DNA from 4 places in the Exiguobacterium sp. EA-TM-5 genome. Region 3 is predicted to be linked to each of the others. Evidence: riboswitches for the same ligand, from Rfam matches in the RefSeq annotation. Region 3 holds a riboswitch; each other region holds the start of a gene.

Region 1 (7,927 bases), 520 kb from region 3:
CCCGCTAGTAATGCTGCCAATGATTGTGTGATGACATCTTCCTTACCGATGATGACTTTCTCTACGTTGTCGATAATCGCTTGAATCTCCTTAGTGTATGTTCGCATTGTCAGGCCCCTTGCTCTCGTAGTAGTTGAATTTTCTGACTTTTTATATCATCTCATATTCCGCTACGCTTTTAAAGAAATACGAGCAGTTTGTAGCACACGAAAAAGGGGGAACGCCGTAGCGTTTCCCCCTTATTTGTTTCAGGAACGAACACATGCCGTGATCCGTTCTTGAACCGTGCAGTTGCACGTAAAACACGAATACATCCGTGTCAATGGACAACGTTCGTCAAGTCCGGTGATCCTCTTCTTTCAGAAGCGACATGCGATCGTTCCCTCTACATTGGTAATCATTCATGTGCATCACCATCCTTTCATATATTGAATATTACCGAATATGTTATAAACGAAACGTCAAATTTTAATTATTTTTTCCGATACCGCGCATAGGTCGTCGCGAGTGCCAATGCAAGAACGAGTCCTTTGATGATATTCAAGGAATAGTATGGCACCGACAGCATGACGAGACCATTTTCAAGAATTCCGACGAGACAAGCCCCAACGAGTGTACCAAGCGCATTCGGTTTTCCTTGTCCTGCGAACGAGGAACCGATGAATGCTGCTGCGACCGCTGGCATCAAGTAACCGGAACCGGCATTGATTTGCGACGATCCGACTTGAGAAGCAAGTAAAATCCCACCGACTGCTGCGAGTAATCCAGCGATCAGATAAGCGAGTGCCCGGTAACGATTCACACGAATTCCTGTCAATCGTGCGGCTTCTGGGTTTCCACCGATGATATAGAGAAAACGACCATGTCGCGTATGACTTAAGAAGACGTGGGTCACAGCGACGACGACGAGCATGATGACGATGATCCAAGGCGCCTGGCTGATTTTCGCGAATGCTTCCGGAATCGTTCCGACCGTCGGTGTGCCGTCTAGGCGTGGCATCCCAGCACTGATTGAGCCACCACCGGTATAGGTCATTGCTGCTCCTTCGACGATGAACATCGTCGCAAGTGTCGCAAACAAATCGGGAATCTTAAACCAAACGATAAGTAGGATGTTCAACAAGGCGACACTTAAAGACAAAATGAGTGCCAGTCCAATCGAGACACCAAGTGGCAGACTATACCAGACGAAGAATGAGACCACGAATGAACTTGCAAGAGTTGCGGTTGATCCTACGGATAAGTCAAATCCATTGATCGTCAAGGAGACCGTCAAGCCAATCGCAATGATCGTCACGATGGAGATACTTCGTAAAATGTTGATTAAATTCGTCCCTTGTAGGAACGTCGGAGCCGTCGTCGCAAAAAACAAGACGAGGGCAAGAATTGCGAGGACGATCCCCCAGTCATTTAAGAATCCAAGGACAGGACGCAACCCTTTCCCCCGATTCGTTTGTTTCGATACTACCTCATTCATCGTTGCCCTCCTCCTGTCGCATACCACAACAAGGTTTCTTCTGATGCATCTGAAGTCTTCGTTTCATGAACGATTCGACCATCAAACATGACGTAAATTCGGTCCGTGACGGTCAAGAGTTCATCCCATTCACTCGTCGCATAGATAATGCCTTTTTGTTGTTGCGCGAGCTCGTCAATCAGACGATAGATATCTTGTTTTGCTCCGACGTCGACGCCTTTTGTCGGTTCGTCTAAGACGAGTACGGAGACATCCGTCAGTAACCATTTTCCGATGGCAACTTTCTGTTGATTCCCACCGGATAGTTGACCTACTTCCTGCGTCACGTCTGCCACTTTGATGCCTAGTTCCTTGACCCATTTAGACGCTTGATCGGCTTCTTTACGACGGTCCATTAATCCCCAGCGGTTGACGAAATCATGAGCTGCCGCTGCCGTCAGGTTTTCCGCGACAGAATCGGCAACGAGGATCCCTTCTTTTCGGCGTTCTTCTGGAACGAGACCGATTCCTGCTTGAATCGCAGCTTGCGGATTGCGCAGACGATGGACCGTTCCATTTAGGCGAACTTCTCCTGCTTGAAACGGACGATCGCCGAACAACGCTTTACATAATTCGGTTTTACCGGCGCCGACAAGACCTGCGATCCCAACGACTTCCCCAGCTTGGACCGTCAAGGAAATGTCTGCTACGTCCGTATTGGTAGCACCCCTGACCGTAAGTACATTCTCCTCTGTTGCACGTGACGTTTTCACGACAGTCGCAAGATTGCGTCCAAGCATCTGCTCGACGACGGCTTCCTTCGTGATATCCGTTAACAGATGTCGTGAGATGAGTTGACCGTCGCGCATGACTGAGATGGAATCACAAATGTCATACAGTTCCTGTAGACGGTGTGAAATGAAAATGATCCCAAGTCCCCGTTTCGCTAAACGTCGTACGACCGAAAAGAGATGGATTGTTTCTGCCTGACTGAGCGGTGCCGTTGGTTCATCCAAAATCAAAAACCGGCGTTCCTGAACGAGAGCGCGGGCAATCAACACGAGTTGTTTTTCAGCAAGACGTAATTCTTCGACACGTGTCTTGACGGAAATATCCGCCTGTAATGTCGCTAACGCTTCTTTCGCACGTTGTGTGTAACGGCGTTGGGATACGAAACCAGTCATCGTTCCGTCCGTCAGCAGATCGAGACAGATATTTTCAGCGACTGTCAGATACGGAACGAGTGCCACATCGACCTCTTGTTGGACGAGATCGATCCCGATCTGTTTCGCATCCCGAGGTGACGTGATCGACAGCTCTTCCCCGTTGAGACCAATGACTCCTTCATCCGCCGTTTCCGCTCCGGATAGGACTTTCATCAGCGTCGACTTACCGGCACCATTTGCACCAACGAGCGCATGGATCTCACCGGATTTCACCTCAAAGGAGACTTGTTTGAGCGCCTGGACTCCCGGAAACGTTAGTGAAATACCGGTCATCTCCAGGTGATAGACAGTAGACGTCATTGTTTTTTATGGACGTCACGCAACCGGTCCATCCACGGTTCATTGAATTTTTCCGATGTGCTCCATCCTTTGATGATCGTATCGAGATTGTACATCGTCGTATCCTGCTTCAATGCCTTTTGCTCAACGAGTTTCGCGTCGAGATCAAAGCTATCCGGTGTCTTCTCTCCGGCGATTTTCTTAGCCAATAATCGCATATCCGTCTGTCCAATCAAGAACGGATCCACCGCACTCGTCGAGACCCAGTTGCTGCCCTTTTCACGCATCAAGTTGATATCCTGATTCGAGACATCGATCGAAATCAGTGGAATTTCTTGACGTTTGTTATCCTTGAGCGATTTGTAAGCCCCTTTTGCGACTTCATCCCACGCTCCCCAGACGGCGTCAATGCTTCCTTTCGGATATTTCGCGAGGATCGCATTCATCTTCGTTGCGATATCCCCTTGGACATCTTGGAAGTTTGTCGGTCCAACCGTCTCAAGCGTTTTGATTTTGCCGTCTGCTTCGTATGTCTTATAGATTTCCTGACGACGATCGAGTGGGGCAAAACCTGGTCCGAACCAGAGTTTGATGACACGGACAGGCTTTTTGTCCGTCACCTTCGTCACTTCATCAAGCGATAGCTTTGCGAGCTGATGATCGTTTTGGAACGTTTCCGTCACGCCTTTTAGAGATGCCCCTTTTTTCTTCGTGACCGTATCGAACGTCACAACCTTCAGTCCTTTGTCGACCGCCGGTTTGATCATGTCATAGGCATAGTCTTCCTTGCCGTGCGAGATGATGAGACCATCATAATCTTGCTGAATCGCTTGGGCGACAAGTTCCTTGAACTTGACGTCGTTCCCTTCCGAGATGAACGTACTGACTTTAAAGCCGAGTGCTTCGCCTTCACTTCGTGCGCCATCAAGGAATTGTTTCGTATGATCATCCGATGCGAGGTTACGAATGACGGCGATCTTCACGTTCGATTGAACACCTTTTGGTACATCTTTGACGACTTTTGTCGTCGTCGCTTCTCCATTTGCACAAGCAGCTAGTAACAGTGCCGGTGCTAGGACGGCGTAAGCTAATTTTTTCATGAAATATCTCCTTATCCTAAGGGTTGAAGCCCCGCTAATTGTTCAATCGTTTCTTCATTTGGTTGCGTGATCACACCGAGTTCCGTAATGATTCCTGTAATCAACGTATGTGGTGTGACATCAAATGCTGGGTTGAAGACAGCAACGCCTGCTGGTGCTGTCGCAACGCCTTGGATCGCCGTCACTTCCTTCGGATCCCGTTCTTCGATTTCAATCGCGTCACCGGAAATAAGTGAGAAGTCAAACGTCGAGAGTGGTGCCGCGACGTAAAACGGAATACCGAAGGCTTGCGCGAGCAATGCCAATTGGAATGTCCCGATTTTATTCGCTGTATCTCCGTTTCGTGTAATCCGGTCCGCCCCGACGATGATTGCATCGATTTGTTTTTCTTTTAGCGTATGGGCGACCATGTTATCCGTGATCAATGTGACATCAATTCCAGCGCGTTGTAATTCCCATGTCGTCAATCGCGCACCTTGCAAGAGTGGTCGTGTCTCACTTGCAAAAACAGATAACTCAATCCCGCGCTCTTTTGCGATATAAAACGGAGCGAGTGCCGTTCCGTAAGCAGCGGTCGCGATCGATCCAGCATTACAAATCGTCAGGATCCGGTTGCCTGACTGGAACAATTCCAGTGCATGAATCCCGATTTGACGTGACGTCTGTGCATCCTGGTCATATAAGGCGACCACTCGTTTTTCCAACCGTTCGCGGATCTCTTCTACGGACGTGCCGTCTTGAATGATCGGGTTCAGTTGATCGAGGACATTTCGCAGATTGACAGCTGTCGGTCGTGTCGCAAGTAACGTCGCAGATATCTCAAGCAAGGTTTGCTTGTACACCGAAAGCGGTGCTTCGAGCCGGTACGCTTCCTGAACAAGCACGAATCCACCGAATAAACTGATCGCAGGTGCTCCCCGAACGCGTAGTTGTTTAATTGCCTCGACTGCTTGTGCAATGTCCGTGATCACTTCATAGTGTTCTTCCTGTGGTAGACGCGTCTGATCGAGAATCGTCAAGACACGGTTTTCGTAACGAATACTTTGAACGAATGTACTCATCGGCTTAACTCCTCTGTTACGTCAAAGTTTCGTAAATCATCAAATGTTCGGCATTCCGTCCGGCGCTTGATTAAAGCGGCTCCTAAACGGAGGGCGTGACGTTTCCGCTCGAGACGTTCCGTCGTTGAAGTGATTGATTCTAAATCAGCGACTGGTGCGAGACCGATCGTCCGCCGAATCAATTCACATCCTGCAAAGCCAAGTGCATCCTGCAGAATCGTGCTCAGTACATCATCAACGAGTCCCGATGTCTGGAACGGTTCGACCGCTTCTCGTTCCCATAAAGCACGGAATGTTGAAGCAAATGTCAGCCAGAACGTATCGATGTCTCGAATCCGGGCATCACGAAGTGCTGGGTAATCCGGATATGCCGCAAAGAACAGATGCGCGATGAATTGCCCGACATCGAATCCGAATGGACCATAAAAGGCGAATTCCGGATCGATGACTTTCGTTTCCGTTGCCGAGGCGAAGATGCTTCCTGTATGTAGATCACCGTGCAACAAGGCGTCGCCTTTTGTGATGAAAAGGGCTTCGAGTTTCGCGACTTCTCGCTTTAGCGTGTCGTCTGCCCATAGATGTGCCACCTCTTCTTCAAGTCCAACCTCAATTTCATTCGTCTCCGCGTCATGGAACGGATCGGTGAAAATTAGTTTTTCCGTGATGTCACAGAGGTCTGGATTGTAGTACGCTCGGGCGACGCGTTTCTTTTCAACCGGACCAAGCGCAAAGTCCGATGTATGGAATAGAGTCCGGGCGAGATAGGAACCGATGTGTTCTGAAAGCAACGGATACTGTTCACCTGCGAGCAGCCCACTCCGAACGATCGTCAGATGTGAGAGATCTTCCATGACCGTGTACGCTTCTTCATGACTTGCATGAAAGACACGTGGTACGAATGGTACGGCATGTCGCGCGAATTCACGGAGTGCGGATTGCTCAATCCACGCTCGCTCGAGCGATAGCGGCCAGCTTTCCCCAACGACCTTTGCATACGGTAATGCTTGTTTTAAAATCAACCGATGTTCGCCTTCTCGAATCCGAAAGACAAGGTTAAGATTCCCGTCACCAATTTCTTCTGCTTCGACAGGACCGTTTCCGATTAGTCCGAGTGTCCGAACACGATCAATCGCGTCCTGTTCTGTAAATGCTTTGTATGTCATGTCAGTTTCCCCCTATGTGGTACACGAAAAAGCGCCTCTTTTCGTCATCGAAAAGAGGCGCAGGAAAGTCACTGCGTCCTCTTATCTCTCAGACGAAACGTCTGTTGGATGTAGCACCGTGCCTAGTGGTCGGTTGCTGCGGCGTCATCGGGCCAATTCCCTCTGCCAACTCGCGATAAGAGTCGTATGTAGTTGTCGTGTGTGATATTGATTTGAATCTTACGCAATCAACTTCCTTGCTGTCAAACTAAAATCAAGGAGAAACGGACATCGTTTTCATGCCATTTATAGAAAGAGTATTTTCAAAAAAATAAATTTTCTAAAAATAGTTTGACAAGTCGTGACTCTCATGTAAAAATTGCAATTAGATTTCACAATTTCATCCAATTCTTATCAAGAGCAGACGGAGGGACAAGCCCTACGATGTCGCAGCAACCGACCTTTTGGCACGGTGCTAATTCTTGCAGCTATTAAGCTGACAGATAAGAGTCCACGTTCGAATCATTCATGGTCTCTTGTCGCTGACAAGGGACCATTTTTTGTTGAAGGAGGAAAGACATGGCTTATATTACTGCTACTTATCAACTGACCGTTCGTGATCGACTCGAACAACGTGCTGAACAACTCGCACTTGGTTTGACGGTTGGTTCTTGGACGGAACTGAATCATCTTGAACAACAACAACTCGCCTCGTTCAAAGGGGAAGTCGTACATACGGAAGAACGCGACGGTAACGGATATATCACGATTCGTTACCCGGAACACAACGTGTCGCGTGACTTTTCCGCGATTTTGACGACCGTCTTCGGCAAACTCTCACTCGACGGTGAAATCAAATTAACGGAACTGTTGTTACCCGATACATTCACGCCAGATTTTCCAGGTGCGAAGTTCGGCATCGAAGGGGTCCGCTCCTTGATTGGTGTCGAAGATCGTCCCTTGTTGATGAGTATTTTCAAAGGAGTCATCGGACGCGATCTATCGTTCCTTCGCGACCAACTCGAAGGACAACTCGCTGGTGGGATTGATCTCGTCAAAGATGATGAGATCCTATACGACAATCCGTTAACACCAACGATTGACCGGGCACGAATCGGACGTGAGGTCATCGACGCTCACTTCCACCGGACCGGTAAACGGGCGTTGTATGCGATTACACTTAGTGGTCCCGTCTTTACGCTCAAAGATCAAGCCAAGCGATTAATTGATGCTGGAGCGACCGCTTTCTTGCTGAATACCTTCACGTACGGACTTGATGTCTTACGCGAACTGGCAAGTGACCCGGAGATTACTGTTCCGATTTTTAATCACCCATCATATAGTGGCGCGTTGATCGCTAGCCCGAACCACGGTGTTGCAGCTCCTGTCTTACTTGGCACACTCCCACGTGCTGCTGGAGCAGACTTGACGTTATTCCCGTCACCTTACGGAAATGTCGCTTTGCCGAAGGATGTCGCCCGCGGAATCGCGGTCGAAGCGACCCGCCTCGGTCGGACGAAAGCAATCTTCCCAGTACCTTCAGCCGGTATTCACCCAGGACTCGTCGCCCAACTCGTTCGCGACTTCGGGATCGATTCCGTCATCAATGCCGGTGGCGGTGTGCATGGTCATCCGCAAGGCGCAGCAGCTGGTGTCATTGCTT
Region 2 (7,927 bases), 260 kb from region 3:
CTCGATTCAAGAGAATCATCCTGATGTCGAACTGATCATTCTCTTGATTGATGAGCGACCTGAGGAAGTGACAGATATCGAGCGTTCGGTTCCGGGAGCGGATGTTGTCAGCTCGACGTTTGACGAAACACCAGACAACCACGTTCGGATTTCAGAACTCGTGCTTGAGCGGGCAATGCGACTCGTCGAACATAAGAAAGATGTCGTCATCTTGATGGATTCAATCACGCGTCTGACACGTGCCTATAACTTAACGGTGCCGCAAAGCGGACGAACGCTCTCAGGCGGGATTGACCCAGCTGCATTCCATAAACCAAAACGGTTCTTTGGTGCGGCGCGAAACATCGAGCATGGTGGTAGTTTGACGATTCTTGCAACAGCACTTGTCGAGACAGGATCCCGTATGGATGATGTCATCTATGAGGAATTCAAAGGGACGGGGAACATGGAACTTCATCTCGATCGTAAGTTGTCGGAACGCAGAATCTTCCCAGCGATCGATATCCGGAAATCGGGTACACGTAAGGAAGAACTGTTGCTTCCAAAAGAGCAGCTTGATGCGCTCTGGACGATTCGCCGGACGATGAACGAGTCGAACGAGTTTGTCGATACGTTCCTACGAAAGATTCGTGATACGAAAAATAATGAAGAATTTTTCGTCGAACTTGAGAAAGAACAGAAGAAAGCGGTCCGACGCGCACCAGCAAAACCGCGTACCGTCAAGAAGGAAACACCGACGGAAAAATAACTATTGCGACGCATAAAAAAATCGTTTAGTATAGGAAGGTAACTTACTCTGGCTCAGCAAATGAACCAGGGCGGAAGGAGAGAAATCAACCATGAAACAAGGAATTCACCCTAACTACAACAAAGTAGTATTTATGGATTCAACGACTGAGTACAAATTCTTAAGCGGTTCTACTCGTTCTTCGAACGAAACAATCACTTGGGAAGATGGTAACGAGTACCCACTCATCCGTGTGGATGTGTCTTCAGACTCGCACCCATTCTACACAGGTCGTCAAAAGTTCAACGCGGCAGATGGTCGTGTCGATCGCTTCAACAAAAAATACGGCCGCAAGTAATGACTTGTCGGTTCTTAAAAAAACAGCCTGCCTCCATTACGGAAGCAGGCTGTTTTTGTATAGACTGAATTGTGAACGGTAAGCGAGATACGTCTTCAAGACGAACGAGAAGGCGATTCCACCAGCAATCCCGATTAGATACGGCATGACTTCAGGATGTGCCAAGATATAATCCACGACTTTATGGAACGAGAGATGACGACCGACGAAATAGCCGGCGCCCAAGAACACGCTGATCCAGATTAAAGCACCTGTATACGCGTAACTCGCAAACACGCGAAACGGCATTTTCGAGACACCTGCAAAAAAGGCAGAAAGCTGACGGAGACCAGGTATGTAGTAACCGATGATCAAAACGGATTTTCCGTAACGTCGAAATCCAGCTTCAGCGGAAAGGATATGTTTTTCTGAGATACGCATTTTCGGTCCGACGCGGTGCAGTAGTGGCATACCGAGTTTTAAACCGAGTAAATAACTAATCGTCATACCGATACAACTTCCTGCGTAAGCGGCAAGAATCGTACCGAACAGCGGTAGATTACCTTGATGCATCCAAAATCCGGACAAAACGAGTAGGGTCTCATCGGGAACCGGTAATCCCACGATACCACCTGCGAGAAGAACGGAGAGACCAAGGGCACCATATTGGTGCAGGATGTCATGTAAGAGATGATGAATCGGGGACACCTTCTTTCGTGAGAATCTTCTTCTTCAGTGTACAGGAAATAGGGGACCGTTGGAATGAAAGGACAAAAATTCTAGGGAAAGAAAAAATGAATTTTGATTTCCGGAAGTCAACCCTTTTTCTCAATACCGTTTCGAGCTATACTCGTTAAAGTGACTATTTTTAGAGGACGGTGTCGGACGATGATGCATGTAATAAATCAGTACGGCTGGATCGAAGTAATTTGTGGCAGTATGTTTTCCGGGAAATCGGAAGAGTTGATTCGTCGTGTCAGACGGGCGCAGTACGGCAAACTGCCTGTTCAAGTATTCAAGCCGGCGATCGACGACCGATACCACGAAGAACATGTCGTCTCTCACGTTGGTAATTCCGTCGTAGCGATTCCGATGGCGACGAGTCGTGATCTCTACGCAGCAGTAGCAGAAGAGACACAGATCGTCGGTATCGATGAAGTTCAATTCTTTGATGATGAAATCGTACAAGTCATCGAAGCACTCGCACAAGACGGAAAACGCGTCATTTGTGCAGGGCTTGATCAAGACTTCCGGGCAGAGCCATTCGGCAAGATGCCTGAATTACTGGCACGTGCAGAATTCGTGACGAAGCTACAAGCAATCTGTCTCTCCTGTGGGGATCCGGCTTCTCGGACACAACGTTTGATTGACGGAAAACCAGCGAACTATGATGACCCGATCATCCTAGTCGGTGCTTCAGAGTCGTATGAGCCACGGTGTCGCCATTGCCATGAGGTACCTGGAAAGCCGAAGCCACTTCAATCTGTGCAACACCAAGAAAATTAAAAAAAGACGGACCGTTTGCGGTCGTCCTTTGATTTAGCAGCTGTTCAATTCCATCCGGAAACGAATAGCTGCTTTTTAATTTATCCTGTTTCTTGCGAAAACTGACACGATTGTTCGATAAAGCGAATCGTCTCACGGACGATTACATCTTGGTCATGATCGAGTGTCGCGACGTGGTATGAATTGAGTAGACAGTAGCTTCGTTTATCATTCGTTCCGATATGACGGTGCAAGTAATCTGAACTCGACGGTGGAACGACGTGATCGGTTGCGGAATAAAGAATCAACGTCGGAAGGAGAATCGATCCCAAGCGTCCTTTCGTCTCATCCATCAAGCGGACGAGTTCGAACGCGCAACGACTTGGAACGAGATCGTAGATGATTTCAAAGGCGGACCGCTTGATATCCGGTGCCCCTTCCGGTAAGTACTGAGGACCGTCATCAAACGAGAGTGCTTCATACGACGGAACGGAAAGTGCGGCGTTGATCGTAATGATGCCGGCAAACGGAATCCCGTCAGCAGCGAGCGATAACGCGAGCGTCGCCCCCATCGATTGACCGATGACGAAAACTTGGTCGCATGTTTCTTGTAAACGTGAATAACCGTCTTGCAGGCTTTGTTTCCAACATCGTGCAGTCGATTGTTCGAACTCGCGGACGTTCGTTCCGTGTCCTCGCAAACGTGGCGCATAGACGGTAAAACCTTCAGCAGCAAATGCTTCACCGACGTCGCGGACACTTTGAGGAGTTGCGTTAAAACCATGACAGAGCAGGATTCCGATCGATCCACCTTGAAGATAAAATGCTTCAGCACCAGTCAATACAGGATAGTTCATCATTACTATTTTTCCTCCATTCATGAAAAAAACTCGTCGACGTCACTGCTTGGACGCCCACGAGTTTTTCACCGTATCATCCAAAGCCGCGCTTTGCTGGTCGGAGCACCTTACAGATTGCAGGTTGCCGTGAAGTCATAGAGCCAGGTCTCTCGTTCACTCTTGATAAATATCATATTGGAATTGTCGGATTAATCATTGAAACGATGGTAGCACGTTCGAAAATGACTTGTCAAATCGTTCTTGACGAATCATGATTCGTTCTTTAAGCTAATCCATAACTTGTCAATCAATCGATATGCGCCAAATGGATTATTTTTGAAAAGTTGGTTGACTTTTAAAGGTTCGACCCGTAATGTAAAAATTAGTTTTACGACATAAGCAACAACGCAACAACACACATACGAATTTCATACCGCAATACTTATCCAGAGAGGTGGAGGGACTGGCCCTGCGAAACCTCGGCAACAGACTCATTATGAGCACTGTGCCAATTCCATCAGACAAATGTCTGAGAGATGAGTGGAGTGGATTCTGCCACTGTGCGGATCCAGGTCTCTTCTTGTTTCTCAAGAAGGGACCTTTTTTTGTTGAATGAAGGGGGAAAATGGAATGATTGCATTTCATCAAGTCAAAAAAACGTACGTCACGAAGGATCAGACGATCGCAGCGCTCGACGGTGTCGACCTGACGATCGAGAAAGGCGAAATCTTCGGTGTCATCGGCTTTAGCGGTGCCGGGAAAAGTTCATTGCTCCGCTGCGTCAACCTGTTAGAACGACCGACGTCAGGAACCGTGACGGTCGATGGGGAAGATTTAACACAACTATCACCGAAGAAACTACGCCAAGCAAAACAGCGGATTGGGATGATCTTTCAACACTTCAATCTATTGAATGCGAACACGGTCTTTACGAATGTCGCGAAGCCACTCGTTCTCGCAGGCATCAAAAAAGATGAGATTCGCCGCCGGGTGACGGAGTTACTCGAATTCGTCGATCTGGCGGATAAGGCAGATCATTACCCGGATCAATTATCCGGTGGACAAAAGCAACGTGTCGGTATCGCTCGTGCACTAGCGACGCAACCATCCGTCCTTTTATGTGACGAAGCGACGTCAGCGCTCGATCCTCAGACGACACATCATATTCTGCAATTATTGAAACGAATCAATGCCGAATACGGGATCACGATTCTTTTGATCACCCATGAGATGGGCGTCATTCGGGAGATTTGCGACCGCGTCGCCGTCATCGAAGCCGGGAAGCTGATCGAGTCAGGAACAGTCTTTGATGTCTTTTCAAACCCGCAGACTGAGACAGCGAAAAACTTCGTCCGGTCCGTCATGCATGACGAGATTCCAGCATCGATTCGCCAGTTGATCGAATCACGGAATGCGAATCCAATCTATAAGATTCATTTCCTCGGTCATCACACAGGGCAGCCGCTCTTGTCACAAGTTGCGAAACGTTTTGATGTTGATGTCAACATTTTGCACGGTAGCATCACGGAGTTGCAGGAGACGCCGTTCGGCACTTTGCTCGTTGAATTAATTGGTGAAGCGACTGAAGTGAAACGAGCCTTACAGTACATTGATCAAGCACAAGTGACGGTCGAGGAGGTGCTAGCTGATGCTAGTTAATTACAGTGATATCTGGACAGCATTTTTGCAAACGATGACGATGGTATCCGTCTCACTCTTATTCTCGACCTTAATCGGCTTACCGCTTGGCATCTTGCTCGTCGTCACACGAAAAGGCGCATTACTTGAGAACGTCCCGCTATTCACGTTCTTCAATAGCATCGTCAATATCTTCCGCTCGATTCCGTTCATCATCTTACTCGTCGCGATCATCCCATTGACACGGTTGATCGTTCAGACGTCGATCGGAACCGAAGCCGCCATCGTCCCACTCGTCTTTTACGCCGCACCGTACATGGCACGGCTGATCGAAAGTTCCTTGCTTGAAGTCGATAAAGGTGTCCTTGAGGCAGCAGAAGCAATGGGCGCAACGCCATTCCAAACGATTTTCCGCTTCCTTTTACCGGAAGCACTCGGTTCACTCGTTCTTAACTTAACGATCGCGACGGTTGGGTTGATCGGGGCGTCAGCGATGGCAGGCGCGATCGGTGGCGGTGGACTGGGCGATTTAGCAATCACGTATGGTTATCAACGATTCGACACGAAAGTCATGATCATCACGGTCGGGATTCTCGTCATCTTAGTTCAAGGCTTACAGACGACAGGTAACATCGTCGCACGAAAAATTAGAAGACATTAATCAAAGGGAGCGATTCAGCCATGAAAAAAGCAGTAGCGATTGGAGCAACACTAACGACGATTTTATTTGCCGGGTGCTCAGCATCGGGAGAAGACGAAAAGACGATCAAACTCGGGGTCAGCGGTTCGGATACTCAAGTTTGGGACTACGTCGCGAAAAAAGCAGAGAAGGAGGGCATCAAAATCGAGCTCGTCAAGTTCTCTGATTATGTCCAGCCAAACATGGCACTGGCTGAGGGCGAGATCGACGCCAATGCTTTCCAGACGATTTCTTACTTCAACGCATTCAAGAAGGAACATAAGTTGAAGCTGTCACCGATCGCAACGACTGTCATTGCACCGATGGGCATTTACTCAGATAAATACAAGGACGTCAAAGACATTCCAGTCGGTGGCAAAATCGCTGTTCCGAACGAAGCAACAAACATGGGACGCGCCCTCTTATTACTGCAAGAAGCAGGTCTAATCAAGTTGCCGGACGACTTTGACGGCAATGGTTCAGTCGATAAGATCGTCGAAAATCCGAAGAAACTGAAAATCGTCCCAATCGTTGCGGGGCAAACACCGCGCGTCTTACCGGACGTCGCTGCGTCGATCATTAATAACGGTATTGCTGTTGACGCAGGACTCAATCCGATCAAGGACTCGATTGTCCATGAGAACGAAACAGCCAAACCATACATCAATATCATTGCAACACGGACGGAAGACAAGAACAAAAAAGAACTGAAAAAGATCGCGTCGCTTTACCAACAAAAAGATGTCGCGGCTTTCATTAAAAAAGAGTATAAAGGCAGCTCAATCCCGACGTTCGTTCCACTAAGTGACATCGGCGAATAAATTCAAAAGGAGAGTGGACAGTATGACGACACCAGTACGCACGACATGGGTAGAGACGATTGAACAGGACATCGAACAAAAACGGGAATCCTATCTTGAGACGAGTCACCGGATTCATGCGACACCGGAAATCGGTAACGAAGAATTCTTTGCTTCGCGACTACATGCAGAACGCCTGACGGCTGAAGGCTTTACGGTAGAACTTGGCGTCGCTGGGCACGAGACAGCGTTCTTTGCGAAAAAGTCGAGTGACCGACCAGGTGCGACGATTGCTTTTCTAGCCGAATATGATGCGTTGCCAGGCATCGGTCATGCATGTGGGCACAACATCATCGGAACGACGAGTGTCGCAGCAGCGATTGCGCTCAGTAAAGTACTCGATGAAGTCGGTGGGGGTGTCGTCGTCCTCGGGACTCCGGCTGAAGAAGGGGGACCAAACGGCAGTGCGAAAGGCAGTTTCGTCAAACATCAGTTGCTTGAAGGGATCGATGCAGCCTTGATGGTTCATCCGTCGGGACAAACGCGGATCACCGGTTCTTCCCTTGCGGTCGATCCACTCGATTTTGCTTTTACCGGTCGTCCGGCGCACGCAGCGGCGTCACCGGAAGAAGGGATCAACGCACTCGATGCGGTCATCCAGCTTTTTAATGGGATCAATGCTCTGCGGCAACAATTGCCGGACGATGTCCGGATCCACGGGATCATCACCCATGGCGGCGATGCACCGAATATCATTCCAGAATATGCAAAAGCACGTTTCTTCATCCGGGCGACGACACGGGAACGACTCAATGCCGTCACGGAGAAAGTCAAAGCGGTCGCACAAGGTGCGGCACTTGCGACTGGGGCGACGCTTGACGTCATCGCGTTCCAAAATGAAGTCGACAACCTCGTCTTCAACCGGACGTTTGATCGTCTCTTCCAAGAAGAAGCAGAAGCGCTTGGCCAAGTCGTGCACCTCGACGAACGACCAGGTCTCGGATCGACGGACGCTGGCAACATCAGTCAAGTCATCCCAACGATCCATCCGTACATCAAGATTGGACCAGACGATCTCGTTGCCCATACGGAAGCGTTCAAAGAAGCGGCTCGTTCAGAAGCAGGGGATGAGGCATTGATTGCAGGAGCGAAAATCCTTGCTCGAACAGCACTTCGTGTCCTTGCCGATGAACGGACGCGCGGGGCGATTGCCCAAGAATTCCATGACCGGAAGAACGGCTATTTGTAAGTAAAAAATAACGACTGGACGTACTGATATCAAGTGCTCCAGTCGTTTTTGGGATGTAGTCGATCAGGAATTGGCGATGGGTGACAGAAGTGGAACGAAATCAAAAAAGTGACAAGACAGAAGCATTTCCGCTTTGTTTTCTTGAAAAAGATATGCTAGGCTAAAATTGTATA
Region 3 (7,927 bases):
CGAACGGTAACGGAATCACACCTTATCTAAAAGAACGGACGCGAAATCGATTGATTTCGCGTCCGTTCTTTTTTCGTCCATCATTCATCATGTTTGAGAAACTCGGCAGACCGAACGAATTTGCGCAATATGTTCGGGTGACGTCCGGCAACAACCGCCAATCAATCGTGCCCCAGCTTCATACCACGTCTTTGCGACAGTTTGGAACGATGTGCACTGATTCGTACCCGACCATGTCTTCGCGACCGGATCATAAACCTCGCCGGAGTTCGGATAGACGATGATCGGTACGTTCGTCAATGCTTTGACATGAAGAATGAAATCGGTCGTGTAAGATGCCGGAAAACAATTTGCACCAATCGCTGCAAGTTGCGGATGTTGTCCGATCGTCTCGATACATGTCGCAAGTGGTGTTCCCTCACTGATGTGCGTCGCATCTTGAAGCGAGAACGTCAGCCAAGCAGATACTTCCGGATACGCTTCGAGAATCTGGAACAACACGACAGCTTCCTCAAGTGACGGAATCGTCTCGAACGCCAGCAGATCCGCACCCGCTTCAATCAATGCTTCGATCCGCGGTCTGTGGAAGGCTTCTAGCACATCAGCTGACACACCATAATGACCGCGATATTCAGATCCATCTGCTAAGTAGGCACCATAAGGACCAACAGATCCCGCGATTAGTGCGGCATTCTTTCCGCTACGCGTCCGTGCGTCTTGCGCAAGAGTGACCGTTTGTCGGATCAGTTTCTCTGCTTCCTCGGTTGTGATGTGACGTTGCTTGAACCCTTCGATACTTGCTTGATAGCTTGAGGTGATCGCGACATCGGCACCTACTTCGAAGTAATCGTTATGGACACGCTCAATCTGTTCTGGTGCTTCGATCAAGAGACGCGCTGACCAGAGCGGATCGTTCAGGTCAAATCCCTTTTGTTCGAGTTCGGTCGCAAGCGCTCCATCTAAAATCAGGAAGGGAACTTTCTGTAATCGTTGGTCAACTGGATTTTTGATTCGGGACATCTTCAACACTCCGTTTCTGAGAAGAATTCGTGAACGCATAAACGACATAACAGATCACGATGAATGGAATACCGCAGTACAAAGCAATACGTTGTGTCGGATCAAATCCGATCCCAATTAGGGAAATCAAACAGACAACGAAGGCTGCAATCGGTACGAATGGAAACAGTGGTGTACGATAGACCAATTCGTCGACCGTATGCCCTTCGCGGAGGAATTGTTTCCGGAAGCGATATTGCGCAACGCTGATACTCATCCAGACGACGACGACAGCAAGTCCGGAAATCGAGACGAGCGCGATATAGACACTTCCTGCTGCATAGATGCTAGACAGCAAGGCAAGTCCTCCACCGAGCATGCTGAACAATACAGCTCGAAGTGGAACTCCGCTTGGCGTCACCTGGGCGAAGAAGCGCGGAATCATCCGTTCGTTCGCAAGCGACCAAAGCATCCGTGAGGCCGCGTAAAGTCCCGAGTTCGCTGCCGATAAGATCGCCGTCAAAATGACAAAGTTCATCACGTCTGCTGCGTAGGGAATACCGATCCGTTCAAATACGGCTACAAATGGACTTTCGAGTACGCCCTTTCCTTCCGTTGGCAACAAGACGGCTAATACGATGATCGTACCAACGAAAAAGAGAACCAATCGTAGAATCGTCGTCCGGATTGCAAGCGGAATCGTCCGTTTCGGATCGACTGCTTCACCCGCTGCTACACCAATTAATTCTGTGCCCGAGTAAGCAAAGTTCACTGCGAGCATCGTCATGAAGATGACGAAAGCGCCATTCGGGAACAATCCACCTTCGGTTAACGAAGAAAAGAATGGGGCTGGACTACCATCTTGCAGTGGAATGAAGCCGACGATGGCTCCTGCACCAAGTAAAATGAAAGCAATGATCGTTACGACCTTAATAGCGGAGAACCAAAATTCGACTTCAGCAAAGACACGGACCTTCAAAACGTTAATACCAAGGATCATCGTAGCGAATAATGCACTGAACACCCAGACAGGAACGGATGGGAACCAACGCTGCATCAAAATGCCTGCTGCCGTGAATTCTGAACCGAGGGCGACCGTCCACGTCAGCCAGTAGAGCCAAGCCACTGTATAACCTGTGCCGGGTCCGATATACTTTGTCGCGTATTTATGGAATGAACCAGTTTCCGGCATATGTACAGCCAGTTCACCGAGACTTAACATGACGAGATAAACGACGACGGCCCCAATTAAGTAAGACAGAATCGTTCCGACGCGCCCTGCTTGTTCCAATGTATAACCCGTACTTAAAAATAATCCTGTTCCAATAACACCACCTAACGACAGCATGATCAGATGACGTGATTCCATCTTTCGTCGAAAAGCCCCGCTCGTTTTCATGAATCCATTTCCTCCTCATTCCACCTATTTCAAACAAAAAACGCATCCTCACGGATGCGTCGGTCGACAATTCGGAAATCTTATCGATCGGGTGCAGCACCCGCAGGAATTAGCACAGTATCTTTCGACCTGTTGCTGAGGTTTCATAGGGCCAGTCCCTCCACCTCTCTGGATAAGTATGTAATTGTTCCTAACCATATCAGAATGCAGATAATTCAGTCAACATGCATTTCTTGATTTTTTTGATAGATTCCTAAATTTGACTCGATGAGTTGAAGATGACGTTGAGACATTGTTTTTAGTAAAGTAGTAAAAAAGTGATCAACTTCTACTCGTTGACCTTTTTCCATATCCCGCAACATCGACGATTTCATCTTATCTTCCATTGCATTCATTTGTTTCATCAGTACAGCTTCTACATCATCATTGAAGACCGCACCCTGTTCTTCCATTGCCTGTTTCGATTCCTTCATGACGTCTATGATCATCTGACGCCCGACAGGTTCTTGCCGAATCGGACCGATGGCAGAGCGAAATAGTGTCGTCACGCCAGCGAATGTCGAAATGAACAGATATTTTTGCCACATGTCATCCATGATGTGCGTTGAGTACGCCATCGGCGCCTTTGCTTTCGCAAAACGTGTTGCAATTTCCTCCAGACGAGCTGTTGGTTTACCGATCCGTGAACCAAATAACAGCCGGTGTGACGGACTTGTCTGTACAATACGCCCTTCTGTATCAAGCGTCGATTCAATGAAGCAAAGACCACCGAGCACTCGATCTTCTCCGAAGACTTCTGTTAACCGGCGAATATGTTGCATCCCGTTTAATAACGGAATGATATATGTATCCTCCGAAACGAATGGCGCAAGATCCTTCAATACGTCATCTAAGTGATAAGCCTTCGTCGAAAGCAAGACGACGTCGAATGTATGATCCGGTTGCATGTCGCGCGTCACTAACTGAGGCGTGATCGTGATATCACCGTGAGGACTAGTGATTTGCAGTCCTGTTTTTTGTAGCTGTTCATAACGTTTCGGACGAACGAGGAATGTCACCTGTTCACCTTTTTCAGCAAGACGACCTCCGAAATATCCTCCGACTGCCCCTGCACCTACGACTAAAATATGCATATGTACGATCTCCTCCTTATTTGTTCTACACGTCACTTACTTCTTCACCCTAACATATCGAAAACGATTTTCCTGATTCCTGCTTGAATCACTAAAATTTAAGTTAAGCGTTTGCATTTCAGAAAAAAACGTTTATACTAACTTGTATACAAGTATACTAACTTTAGAAATCAGGTGATTCCATGTCAGAACTGTTATATCCCTTGAAATGGTTATCAAAAGCTTCCGCTGGCGATCGTGTTGCATACGAGCTACGGATGCGCATCATTTCAGGAAGTATTGAAAGCGGTACCATTTTATCTGAAAACAAGTTAGCCTCTGACTTTTCCGTTAGTCGCTCACCCATCCGTGATGCGTTAAAGATCCTTGCATCCGAACAGTTGATTCGATTGGAACGGATGGGGGCGGTCGTCGTCGGTTTATCCGAGCGCGATATCCAGGAAATCTATGATGTCCGGCTGCTCATCGAGACGTTCGTCTTTGAGCGACTCGTCAAGATCGAACGATCGGAGCTCGTTCGTGAACTCAGCAAAATTCTCGAAATGATGAAGGTCGCTATTAAATATAAGGATGCCGATGAATTTTCATTCCAAGATGTGCTGTTTCACGAAACAATCATTCGCTCGATTGACCACGGGTATGTCAGTATGATTTGGCAAAACCTTAAACCGGTCATGGAAAGTTTCATCCTCCTATCGATGCGGGTACGATTCGAGGAAGACATCGAAGACTTCGAACGCATCCTCGCGAACCACGCCCTGTACATCGAAGCGATCGAGACAGGAGATCGTGAACGGATGGTCGCTTCCTTGCATCAGAACTTTGATGATGTCCAGGAAGTCGAAGATCTCTGGAAAACGCAACAAATGATGTCGAAAGGAGTCGATTCACATGACTGAATACATGTTAGGCGTCGATATCGGAACGACGAGCACGAAGGCGGTCTTATTTACGACAAAAGGAGAGGTCATCGGACAAACGAATGTCGGTTATCCACTCCATACGCCGAATCGTTCGACGGCAGAACAAGATCCGGAAGAAATTTTTGATGCCGTACTCGAATCGATCCGCTTGATCACAAAACGTCATCCGAGCATGCCACCGAAGTTCGTCGCATTCAGCAGTGCCATGCACAGTTTGATTGCAATGGACGCACAACACCAACCATTGACTGCCTGTATCACGTGGGCGGACAGTCGGAGTGAAGCATGGTCGAACAAAATTAAGGAACAGTACGGTCTGTCGATTTATCATCGGACCGGTACACCGATTCATCCGATGTCACCGCTCAGTAAAATCAGTTGGCTCGTCGAAGATCGTCCGGAACTCCATGCTCAGACGAAAAAATATATCGGGATCAAGGAATTCGTTTTCCAACGACTATTCGGCAGATATGTCATCGATCATTCTCTCGCTTCAGCAACAGGTCTCTTCAATATTCATGAATTAGCCTGGGATACGGGCGCGTTACACGTCGCCGGAATCGATGCGAGCTATTTATCGGAACCTGTACCGACGACGACGTCATGCACCGGACTGAATGCCGATTATGCACGACAAATGGGACTGTCCGTTGATACACCATTTTTAGTCGGTGCCAGTGACGGTGTCCTTTCTAACTTAGGTGTCAACGCGATTCGCAAGGGGGAAATTGCGATCACAATCGGAACAAGCGGTGCTATCCGGACGATCATTGATCGACCGCAGACCGATGAAAAAGGACGGACGTTCTGTTACGCCCTGACCGAAGACCACTGGGTCATCGGCGGACCTGTCAATAACGGTGGAATGGTTTTACGGTGGATCCGAGATGAACTCGCTTCAGCAGAAGTCGAGACAGCGAAACGTCTCGGCATCGATCCGTACGCTGTCCTGACGAAGATTGCCGAGCGCGTCCGTCCGGGATCTGATGGACTGTTGTTCCACCCTTACTTGTCCGGTGAACGAGCACCGCTTTGGAATCCGGATGTCAGTGGTTCATTCTTCGGTTTGACGCTCTCGCACAAAAAAGAGCATATGATCCGGGCAGCACTTGAAGGTGTCATCTACAATCTGTATACCGTCTTCCTTGCTCTAATTGAGTGCATGGACGGTCCCGTGACACGGATTCAGGCGACGGGTGGCTTTGCTCGTTCTGAAGTCTGGCGCCAAATGATGGCGGACATCTTTGAATCGGAAGTCGTCATTCCGGAAAGTTTTGAAAGTTCATGTCTCGGTGCTTGTATTCTCGGACTGTACGCGACTGGGGAAGTCGATTCGTTCGAAGTCGTCTCCGAGATGATTGGGGAAACACATCGCCATGTACCAAATGAAGAAGCGATGCATGAATACCGTCAGTTATTACCGATCTTCATTAGCTTGGCGCGGACATTGTCCGCGGATCATAAACGGATTGCTGCGTATCAACGGAGCTTGATTCAAGAAGAAAACTAACTTAATCTTTTGGGGGAAGTCATCATGCCTTTAGTCATCGTAGGAATTGGGATCGTTGCGTTGCTCGTTCTCATCATGGGGTTGAAATTAAATACGTTCGTCTCACTCATCATCGTGTCCTTTGGCGTTGCACTGTTACTCGGCATGCCGCTCGATCAGATCGTCAAAACGATCGAAGCTGGTATCGGAGGAACGCTCGGTCACCTAGCACTGATCTTTGGTCTTGGTGCCATGCTTGGAAAGCTGATCGCTGACGCCGGGGGGGCGCAGCGAATCGCCATGACACTTGTTGCACGATTCGGGGAAAAGAACATCCAATGGGCAGTCGTCGTCGCTTCGTTCATCATCGGGATCGCACTCTTCTTCGAAGTCGGCCTCGTTCTGTTGATTCCAATCGTCTTTGCGATTTCACGTCAACTTCGTGTCTCGATCTTATATCTCGGGATTCCGATGGTCGCTGCCCTATCCGTCACGCACGGATTCTTACCACCTCACCCAGGTCCGACCGTCATTGCTGGGGAGTATAAAGCAAATATCGGGGAAGTCTTATTGTATGGTTTCATCGTTGCTGTTCCAACCGTCATCATCGCCGGTCCAGTCTTTACGAAAATCGCGAAACGACTCGTACCTGAATCGTTTACACGGACAGGAAACATCGCGTCACTCGGGGAACAAAAAGAATTTGATTTAGAAGAGACACCAGGCTTCGGCATCAGTGTCTTCACTGCGATGCTACCGGTCCTCTTAATGTCGATCGCAACAATCTTCACACTTTTACAAGAAACACTCGGTTGGGGTGAAAACAGTGTCATCTCAGCGATTGAATTCATCGGGAACGCTTCAACGGCGATGTTGATTTCACTACTCGTCGCGGTCTACACGATGGGAATCGCCCGCAAGATTCCGATGCAATCGGTCATGGAATCTTGTACGACGGCGATCGCCCAAATCGGGATGATGCTATTGATCATCGGTGGTGGCGGTGCATTCAAGCAAGTCTTGATTGATGGTGGTGTCGGGAAATACGTCGCCCAATTATTTGAAGGATCAGCGTTATCTCCGATTCTACTCGCTTGGTTGATCGCTGCGATTCTGCGGATCTCACTCGGTTCCGCTACAGTCGCTGCCCTATCAACGGCAGGTCTCGTCATTCCGCTACTTGAGCAATCCGACGTCAACTTAGCGCTCGTCGTTCTCGCGACTGGTGCAGGTAGTCTGATCGCTTCACACGTCAACGATGCTGGTTTCTGGATGTTTAAAGAGTATTTCGGATTATCATTAAAAGAAACGTTTGCGACATGGACTGTGCTTGAGACGATCATTTCCGTTTGTGGACTTGGTTTCGTTCTTCTCCTCAGCCTCGTCGTCTAAAAAAAGGAGTCGTTCTACTTATGCAACATTCTATTGGAGTCATCGGTCTTGGTGTCATGGGCCGCAACTTAGCATTGAACATGGCGAGTCATCAAGAAGAAGTCGCCATCTATAACTACACACGTGATTTAACGGATGATCTCGTCGCACATGATGAAGGATTACCACTCCATCCGTACTACGACATTGAAGCATTCGTTCAGTCACTCGCTCGCCCGCGTAAAATTTTCATGATGGTTACGGCTGGTAGCGCGATTGATTCGGTCATCGAATCATTACTTCCGCATCTCGAAACAGGTGATATCATCATGGATGGTGGGAACTCGCACTTCCTCGATACAGAGCGTCGTTTTGATGAACTACAACGCCACGGGATCGAATACATCGGCGTCGGCGTATCGGGTGGTGAAGTCGGTGCACGGACCGGTCCTGCGATCATGCCGGGTGGATCAAAAGAAGCGTACGACCATGTGGCACCGATCTTGACGAAAATCGCCGCTCACGTCGAAGGTGATCCATGTTGCGTCTATATCGGACCGAAAGGCGCTGGTCACTTCGTCAAGATGGTTCATAATGGCATTGAATACGCCGA
Region 4 (7,927 bases), 700 kb from region 3:
ATCGTAGATTAATCCTCCAACGGTCGGACTGATCATCCGCCCCGCTGAAGCAGCGATATTGACGTATCCTTGGAACTCTCCTTCTTTTCCGATTGGTGCAAGTCGCGCAGCCATGGCTGGGACAGCTGGCCAGATGAACATTTCACCAATCGTCAGGATGATCATCGCGACGAGAAACATCTTGAATCCTCCGGCGAACGGAACAATCAGGTACGATAACAGGAAAATCCCTGTACCAGTCATCAGTTGTCGTTTCAAATCGTCACCAAACCACCGCAAGATCGGGGTGAGAAGTGGCTGTGCAAAGACGATGAGTGCTCCATTGATCGTCCAAAGAATCGAATACTCGGAAATCGTGACACCGAGTGATTTCGTATGCACAGCAAATGTACCTTGCCATTGTACATACACGAACCAAAGTAAGGCATAACCAATCGAGACGAGCAACATCGTTCGCGCTGCACCGCGTGCGAGTGGTGTCCGTGTCGTTTCGGTCTCGTCATGCGTTGTATGCATCCGTGCCGGTGCCTGAATCCAGGACAAGCCGATGAACAAAATGATTGCAAACGCGATGTACAGTACGAGGTTAGCAATGAAGATGTATTGAATCGAGAAGGCAGCAATTTGACCACTGACAGCCGTCCCAAGGGCTACACCGACGTTTTGCGCGACATAGATCGCGTTAAAGGCACGGCGTCCACCTTCTGGCCAAATGACACCTGTCATCGCATAAATCGTCGGGAAGACCATCCCACCGACAAATCCGATTAGACCAAGCATCGCGACGTATCCGACATACGTCTGATGAAACAGCAATAAACCGACGGAAGACAAGACAAGTCCGATGACACTGATAACGAGCGTTTTTTTACCACCGAGGCGGTCAAACGCCTTTCCACCTAAGTAGTTTCCGACGATTGCGAGTGCCGAGTTGACGAACAACGCCATCCCTGCTTTTGTCATCGACTCCCCTAAATATTCATGAATATATAATGTATTAAACGGCCATAAAAAAGAGGATCCCGTCGTATTGATGGCCATCGCAAGGACGAGGATCCAGACCGCTTTTGGTAATTTTGGCATACCTGTGGTCCTCCTATTTCATTCTCAACCTTGCCACTTTACGCAATCCGTCCCCTCTCTGTCAAGCCACTTCACTTTTCGTCAATGATTCAAAAGATGGTATAATGCAAGAGGAATCATACACACGATAATCATTTATTAAAGAGAAAAACAGACCATAGGAACAGGAGTCTATGCCATGCCACTTGCCCGTGTACTACCTTATACCAAACAATTGCTTGAGTCCGTCATCGAACCCGGAGACTGTGTCGTCGACATGACTGCTGGAAATGGGCATGACACACAATTCTTAGCAGAATGCGTCGGCCCAGAAGGTCGAGTCCTTGCGTTCGATGTTCAAGCACAAGCCATCGAGGAATCGACACGTCGTCTCGACGAAGCTGGAATGTTAGAACGCGTCGATCTTTATCACGAGAGTCACATCCATGTCGGTGCCCGTTTATCAGACGAACAACGTCCGGTTCGTGCTGGTGTCTTCAATCTCGGATATCTTCCCGGAAGCGATAAGTCGATCACGACGACAGGTGAAGAGACGCTTGAAGCGCTCGATGCTCTCCTCCCGGTCCTTGCTCCTGGTGGTCTTGTCGTCCTCGTCGTCTATCATGGTCACCTTGAAGGAAAACGAGAGCGCGACGCTGTGCTTGATTACGTGACGGCTCTTGATCAGCAAGATTACGCTGTCCTTCAGTACCGCTTCTTGAATCAACAGAATCATCCACCGTTCATCATCGCGATTGAGAAAAAAATGCGCTGACAGTAGAAATGAAAAAAGTGATGGCTTCCACTATGGAAACCATCACTTTTTTCACTCTTCGACTAATTTAAAGAACAGCAACAATTTTTCTGCAAATCGTGTATTCAATCGTTCGAAGCTGAAATGCGGAAAACCATGTAGGCGCTGTAAGTAAATCTGATCGCCACCCATTTTCCGACATACTTCGAGCGTCAACTTGACGTCTGCGAACTGATCGTCCGGTGCATAAAAACATGCTAAGTTGACACGAGGTAATTTTTTTCGCTCCTCATCATGTACGACGATTTCCTCTTCGATTTCTCGATATTGTGCATACGTCAACTCACCAATCCGAACGGTATCTTCCGTACTTTGACCAAACGGCAATGTACCGAGTGGCGCATCAGGACGGAAACGATCAAATGCACTCGCGAAAACTTGTTTGACACCCCCAAGTTGTTTTGACGGATGCCAATCAAACAACGGTGAAATGAATGCAAGGCTTGCGACCGGTAATTCATATTCTTGTAGAAGACGATTGACGACGAGTGCGCCCATGCTACAAGCAACGATATGAATCGGTAGCTTTCGTTTCCCGGCTTCGCGTAATGCTTCTTTCAATAGTTGACCATGCTCTTCAAACGAGATGCGACGTGGTGCGTCGACGAGTAACACTTCATACTCTCGTTCGAGCACACGAATCAAGGCTTCACTCGGACGAGCACGTAATTGCAATGGATAGATTAATACGATGATTCCTGTTGGTTGTTCAACCACAAACTCACCTCTTCAATTCATACTTCCTTTTCACGATACCTTATTTCAGACGCACACGAAACCGTCCCAAGACGGATTTCACGACGCAATATGGCGAAGTCGAATGACAGACTCTGCTTGACCAAACACTTCTTCTGTCATCTCGCTCAATTCCTCAAAACCGAATGAGGTCAAGAACTGACGTGCTTTATAATTACGTGCCTCCACGTAAACTTCGAGTGGGACAGCTCCTTGTCGTTCGAGTTCACGAATCAGACGTCTTCCGATCCCGTTTTGCTGATATTTTGGCAAAACGTATAGACGAATGATTTCCCATGTTCCCTCGACATCAACAGCATGAATGAATCCGACGACTTCCTCATCGATGATTCCGACATAAAAATACTCTCCCCGTGCTTCTTCCGCCGTCCGGATCGCACGAACAACCTCCTCTTGCGGATACGCTTCCTGCACGAAATGAGCTTTCGAGCGTTCAGAATAGATTTCTTCATACGTATCCAACCAAGATGTGATGGCGATATCATGAATACGTCCTGCATCAGCTGGAATTGCTTCGCGTATTTCCATAATCGGAACCCCCCTTTTTATTCGTACGGATTGACTCATGTACTTTTACCCTCTTCTAGAAAAAACATTCGTCTCCTGCAAAGTTCCGTGGAAACAAAAAAGTCCGGAAACCCTTTAAGGATTTCCGGACGTATTGCTTATGCGAAGCGTTTTGCTTGTTCTTCAAGAACTGCCGCTTTATCTGTTTGCTCCCATGGAAGCTCAACATCTGTACGACCGAAGTGACCGTATGCAGCTGTTTGACGATAGATCGGACGACGGAGATCAAGCATGTTGATGATTCCAGCCGGACGAAGATCGAAGTTTTCAGCAATCAATTCGACGAGTTGTGCTTCAGGAAGTTTTCCTGTGCCGAATGTATCAACCGCGATTGATACTGGGTGTGCGACACCGATTGCGTATGCGAGTTGAACTTCTGCTTTGTCTGCAAGACCTGCAGCAACGAGGTTCTTCGCGACGTAACGTGCTGCGTATGCAGCTGAACGGTCGACTTTTGTTGGATCTTTACCAGAGAATGCTCCACCGCCGTGGCGTGCGTATCCACCATACGTATCAACGATGATCTTACGACCCGTTAATCCAGCATCTCCTTGTGGTCCGCCGATGACGAAACGACCAGTTGGGTTGATGAAGAATTTCGTTGCTGCGTCGATGTATTCAGCCGGGATGACTGGTGTGATGACGTGTTCTTTCAAGTCAGCTTGGATTTGCTCAAGCGTGACTTCTTCCGCGTGTTGTGTCGAGATGACGATCGTATCGACACGAACCGGCTCGTTGTTCTCGTTGTATTCGACCGTGACTTGTGTTTTTCCGTCCGGACGAAGGTAGTCGAGTTGACCGTTTTTACGCACTTCTGCCAAACGGCGTGCGAGACGGTGCGAAAGTGAGATTGGAAGTGGCATGAGTTCGGGTGTTTCTTTCGTTGCATAACCGAACATGAGACCTTGGTCTCCTGCACCGATTGCATCGATTTCTGCATCAGACATGCTACCTTCACGTGCTTCAAGCGCTTGGTCGACACCAAGAGCGATGTCTGCTGATTGCTCATCGATTGATGTCAATACAGCACACGTATCTGCGTCGAAACCATATTTCGCGCGTGTGTAGCCGATTTCACGAATCGTTTCACGAACGACTTTTGGAATGTCGACGTAAGTTGATGTCGTGATCTCACCTGCAACGAGAACGAGACCTGTTGTAACAGAAGTTTCTGCTGCAACACGTGCGTTTGGATCCGCTGCGAGGATTGCATCGAGAATTGAATCCGAAATTTGGTCACAGATTTTATCTGGATGACCTTCAGTGACTGACTCCGACGTGAATAGTCGGCGATTAAGGTTTGTCATGTATGACCCTCCCAAAAAAGAATTTGACGGTGTACTCATTTCCCCTAGTTGAGTGGGACGGTAAAATGAAAAAAACCTTTCCAAGTCCAAAAAATGGTCAGGGAAAGGTTGTGCGTTCTTCCTTTACCCTCTTATCGTTCGAAGTGTTTACTTCGCTTCAGGAGAGCACCTTTTCCCTCATTAATATATGAATTAATGTAGGACGGTTGCCGGGTTTCTTCGGGCCTTGTTCCCTCCACCTGCTCAGAATAAGAGTATCCGTTACGAATTACATGATATAAAGTTGTACCTACTCTGTCAAGCAAGGTTTCAAATTCTAGTCGAAACTTTTTGTAAGAGATGTTAAACTGTTAATGCTGAAAGCGTTTCCAGATAAATAGAAATCAGCATCAGAAAATGATTGCTCTCTCTTTAGTATGTCATATATAATGAATGTGTCATACTAAATGCAGTGAGCCAAAACCAACGTAGGGGAAAGGTGGGGTCAGGATGCCGATGACGGTCCTGAATATCGAAGAACTACTCAAGAAAGAGCATGTGTTCAAACAACTATCTGTTGCTGAACTTGTCGAACATGCGATTCGAAACGAAGAAGGTGTCCTTGCTGAGAACGGCGCATTATCTGTAGAAACGGGGAAATTTACAGGTCGTTCACCAAAAGATAAGTTCATCGTCCGTGATTCTTCCTGCGAGTCTCACATTGATTGGGGTCATGTTAACCAACCAATGGATGGAGATAAATTTGAACAATTGTTACAAAAGGTTCTTCGTTACATGAACGAAGCCGATCAGCTCTACTACACAGAAGCTGCTGCTGGTGCAGATACGCACTTCACCCTTCCGGTTCGTGTGCTCACACAATACGCTTGGCATAACCTCTTTGCCAAACAACTCTTTTTACGCGAATATCCTGAAGTGGCTGCCTTCGAACCGTTTACGGTCGTCTACGCACCACATTTCAAGGCAGATCCTGCCGTTGATGGAACGAACTCTGAGACGTTCATCGCGATGTCGTTCGAACACCGGATCGTCTTGATCGGTGGAACGGAGTATGCCGGCGAAATCAAAAAATCAATCTTTTCCGTCATGAACTACCTCTTACCACAAGAGAACGTTCTTTCGATGCACTGTTCGGCAAACGTTGGACACGAAGGAGACGTCGCTTTGTTCTTCGGTCTATCCGGTACTGGTAAGACCACCCTTTCCGCTGATGATAGCCGCCAATTGATTGGTGACGATGAGCATGGTTGGTCACACGATGGCGTCTTCAACATCGAAGGTGGGTGTTATGCGAAGACGGTTAACCTGTCGCGTGAAAAAGAACCACAAATCTTTGACGCGATCCGCTTCGGAACAGTCCTTGAAAACGTCGTGCTCGATGAAGCCCGTCATCCTGATTACGATGACACATCGTTGACGGAAAATACACGTGCCGCTTATCCGATCACGGCGATCGATAACATCGCTGTTCCATCACGCGCTGGTCATCCAAAGACAATCGTCTTCTTGACGGCTGATGCGTACGGTGTCTTGCCTCCGATCAGTAAATTGACGAAAGAACAAGCGATGTATCACTTCCTCTCAGGTTATACATCAAAACTCGCTGGGACAGAACGTGGTGTCACGGAGCCAGAAGCAACATTCTCGACGTGCTTCGGTTCACCGTTCCTTCCACTCATGCCTGAAAAATATGCAACGATGCTTGGGGAATTGATTGATCGTCACGGTGTTACCGTCTATCTCGTCAACACTGGCTGGACAGGTGGTGCTTATGGAACAGGCAGTCGAATGAAACTATCGTATACACGCACGATGGTCAATGCTGCTGTCAATGGCACGCTTGCAACGATTCCGACTGAAGAACACCCAATCTTCGGACTTCATATGCCTCTTGAAGTTCCAGGTGTTCCAAGTGAATTACTCAACCCTGTACGCGTCTGGTCAAACTCCGACGAGTACAACACACAAGCACGTTCGCTTGCTGAAAAATTCCAACATAACTTCCTTCGTTTCGAAAGTGCGACGGATGCGATTAAGTCAGCTGGTCCACGTCTATAAAATCGAGATTTCTGAGTTATACCAAAAAGTTAGATCCTGAATCATTTTGTTAGTAAATCTGAGTCCGAAAATATCGGGCTCAGATTTTTTAGTCATTTCTTGATCCTCAGAAATTCTTCCTATCAGACGCTACGAGACGAACAAAAACGTGTAATCCTACTCAATCAAGAGAATGATCACACGTTGTATTATGTTTAGAAAAGAGCCTTCAGGTTCTTTTTTTAGTTATATGATTGAATCCGATTCTTCTTGAATATGTTTTTCTCTTTGCATGAGCCACTCCTGACTTTCCGTCAATAGCGCATAGGCTCGTGGAAGCGATACATGTAAACGCTGACTAAGCAGTTCGAATTGATCAAAATCACCACGATCCGCACTAATCGCGAGCACTAAACAATCTCGAAATGGATGGTCTTTCCCTTGTAAAACGATTTTCAGAGAATCTTCAATTGGCAATTGATCGATGATGTCGTCGATATCAACAGACAATAACGCATCGATGTGTGACAACAAACCAATCATGTAAGCACTCTCTGGCTTTAGCGTTCGTGTTTCCCTTGCAAATAGTTCACAGAGCTTCGCACAGTGTAAAGAGGATCGTAATAACTCATTTGACCATTCATAGGGACTGGCAAGCTTCATCTCCCGTAAAACAATCAACGAAATCCAACTTTTGAGTTGCGAGAAGCCGAGTAGTGAGATAGCTTGACGAACGGAACTGACAGTATTACGTAAGCCCATTCCTGGAGAGTTAATTAGTTGAAGCACTTGAATACTAATATATGGATTAGCTTCAATCTCATCAACAACCTCATCGTACTTTTCATCCGTATCAAGCCATTTCAACATTTTTAACAAAACCGGTAGTTGTGGTGGGACGGCTTTTCCCTTCATCAGCATCGGTTTCGCATAAAAATAGCCCTGAAACCAGTCATATCCCATGTCGAGGCAACGTGTATGATCTTCGTGTGTTTCGACACGCTCGGCAAGCATTCGGATGTGAGGATAATTACGGCGGACGATATGCAGAATAGCGCTTTGCTCGCGAGGGGAAATTGCCTCGATGTCGATTTTGATTAAATCGATCAACGCAAACAATTCCGCTCCATGTTGTCGAAGTAAATCCGTCACAAAATCATCGAGTGCTAACGTAAAGCCTGCTTCCTTCCAATCGTGGAGAACAGATAAAATTTCCGTATCGATCTCAACAGTTTCCAAAATTTCAATTACGAATCGTTCCGGATCTAGGTAATGAATCAAATCACTTTTCAACAGGTCTGCCGTGAAATTGACAAATAGCTTCTTACCTTCTGCTACATGATCAACCCCCATATGAACGAGTGTATTCGTCAACACATCCATC

The links. A riboswitch is a leader RNA that binds a small molecule or an ion and turns the genes downstream of it on or off. The one in region 3 is predicted to bind S-adenosylmethionine.
Region 1: linked by a shared signal. The riboswitch ahead of mtnK (S-methyl-5-thioribose kinase) and the one ahead of ACV3PA_RS02910 (amino acid permease) in region 3 are both predicted to bind S-adenosylmethionine.
Region 2: linked by a shared signal. The riboswitch ahead of ACV3PA_RS04310 (alpha/beta hydrolase) and the one ahead of ACV3PA_RS02910 (amino acid permease) in region 3 are both predicted to bind S-adenosylmethionine.
Region 4: linked by a shared signal. The riboswitch ahead of metK (methionine adenosyltransferase) and the one ahead of ACV3PA_RS02910 (amino acid permease) in region 3 are both predicted to bind S-adenosylmethionine.

What each region holds. Positions count from the first base shown of each region.
Region 1 covers NZ_CM132670.1:14,432-22,358, forward strand. The annotation lists gene ACV3PA_RS00050 (AAA family ATPase) at 1-107, opposite strand, end outside; gene ACV3PA_RS00055 (ABC transporter permease) at 473-1,477, opposite strand; gene ACV3PA_RS00060 (sugar ABC transporter ATP-binding protein) at 1,474-2,982, opposite strand; gene ACV3PA_RS00065 (sugar ABC transporter substrate-binding protein) at 2,979-4,061, opposite strand; gene mtnA (S-methyl-5-thioribose-1-phosphate isomerase) at 4,073-5,122, opposite strand; gene mtnK (S-methyl-5-thioribose kinase) at 5,119-6,285, opposite strand; SAM riboswitch class I at 6,364-6,467, opposite strand; SAM riboswitch class I at 6,673-6,774, shown strand; gene ACV3PA_RS00080 (2,3-diketo-5-methylthiopentyl-1-phosphate enolase) at 6,844-7,927, shown strand, end outside.
Region 2 covers NZ_CM132670.1:797,933-805,859, forward strand. The annotation lists gene rho (transcription termination factor Rho) at 1-748, shown strand, start outside; gene ACV3PA_RS04295 (type B 50S ribosomal protein L31) at 840-1,085, shown strand; gene ACV3PA_RS04300 (DedA family protein) at 1,122-1,772, opposite strand; gene ACV3PA_RS04305 (thymidine kinase) at 1,956-2,570, shown strand; gene ACV3PA_RS04310 (alpha/beta hydrolase) at 2,651-3,409, opposite strand; SAM riboswitch class I at 3,477-3,578, opposite strand; SAM riboswitch class I at 3,828-3,931, shown strand; gene ACV3PA_RS04315 (methionine ABC transporter ATP-binding protein) at 4,019-5,047, shown strand; gene ACV3PA_RS04320 (methionine ABC transporter permease) at 5,037-5,687, shown strand; gene ACV3PA_RS04325 (MetQ/NlpA family ABC transporter substrate-binding protein) at 5,708-6,526, shown strand; gene ACV3PA_RS04330 (M20 family metallopeptidase) at 6,549-7,754, shown strand.
Region 3 covers NZ_CM132670.1:536,986-544,912, reverse strand. The annotation lists gene ACV3PA_RS02920 (MarR family winged helix-turn-helix transcriptional regulator) at 1-10, shown strand, start outside; gene mmuM (homocysteine S-methyltransferase) at 88-1,020, opposite strand; gene ACV3PA_RS02910 (amino acid permease) at 995-2,398, opposite strand; SAM riboswitch class I at 2,476-2,577, opposite strand; gene ACV3PA_RS02905 (ketopantoate reductase family protein) at 2,614-3,531, opposite strand; gene ACV3PA_RS02900 (GntR family transcriptional regulator) at 3,714-4,430, shown strand; gene gntK (gluconokinase) at 4,423-5,964, shown strand; gene ACV3PA_RS02890 (GntP family permease) at 5,989-7,335, shown strand; gene gnd (decarboxylating NADP(+)-dependent phosphogluconate dehydrogenase) at 7,356-7,927, shown strand, end outside.
Region 4 covers NZ_CM132670.1:1,240,645-1,248,571, reverse strand. The annotation lists gene ACV3PA_RS06445 (MDR family MFS transporter) at 1-1,083, opposite strand, end outside; gene ACV3PA_RS06440 (tRNA 5-(aminomethyl)-2-thiouridylate-methyltransferase MnmM) at 1,262-1,837, shown strand; gene ACV3PA_RS06435 (serine aminopeptidase domain-containing protein) at 1,889-2,593, opposite strand; gene ACV3PA_RS06430 (GNAT family N-acetyltransferase) at 2,672-3,160, opposite strand; gene metK (methionine adenosyltransferase) at 3,298-4,506, opposite strand; SAM riboswitch class I at 4,635-4,761, opposite strand; gene pckA (phosphoenolpyruvate carboxykinase (ATP)) at 4,996-6,564, shown strand; gene ACV3PA_RS06415 (EAL and HDOD domain-containing protein) at 6,790-7,927, opposite strand, start outside.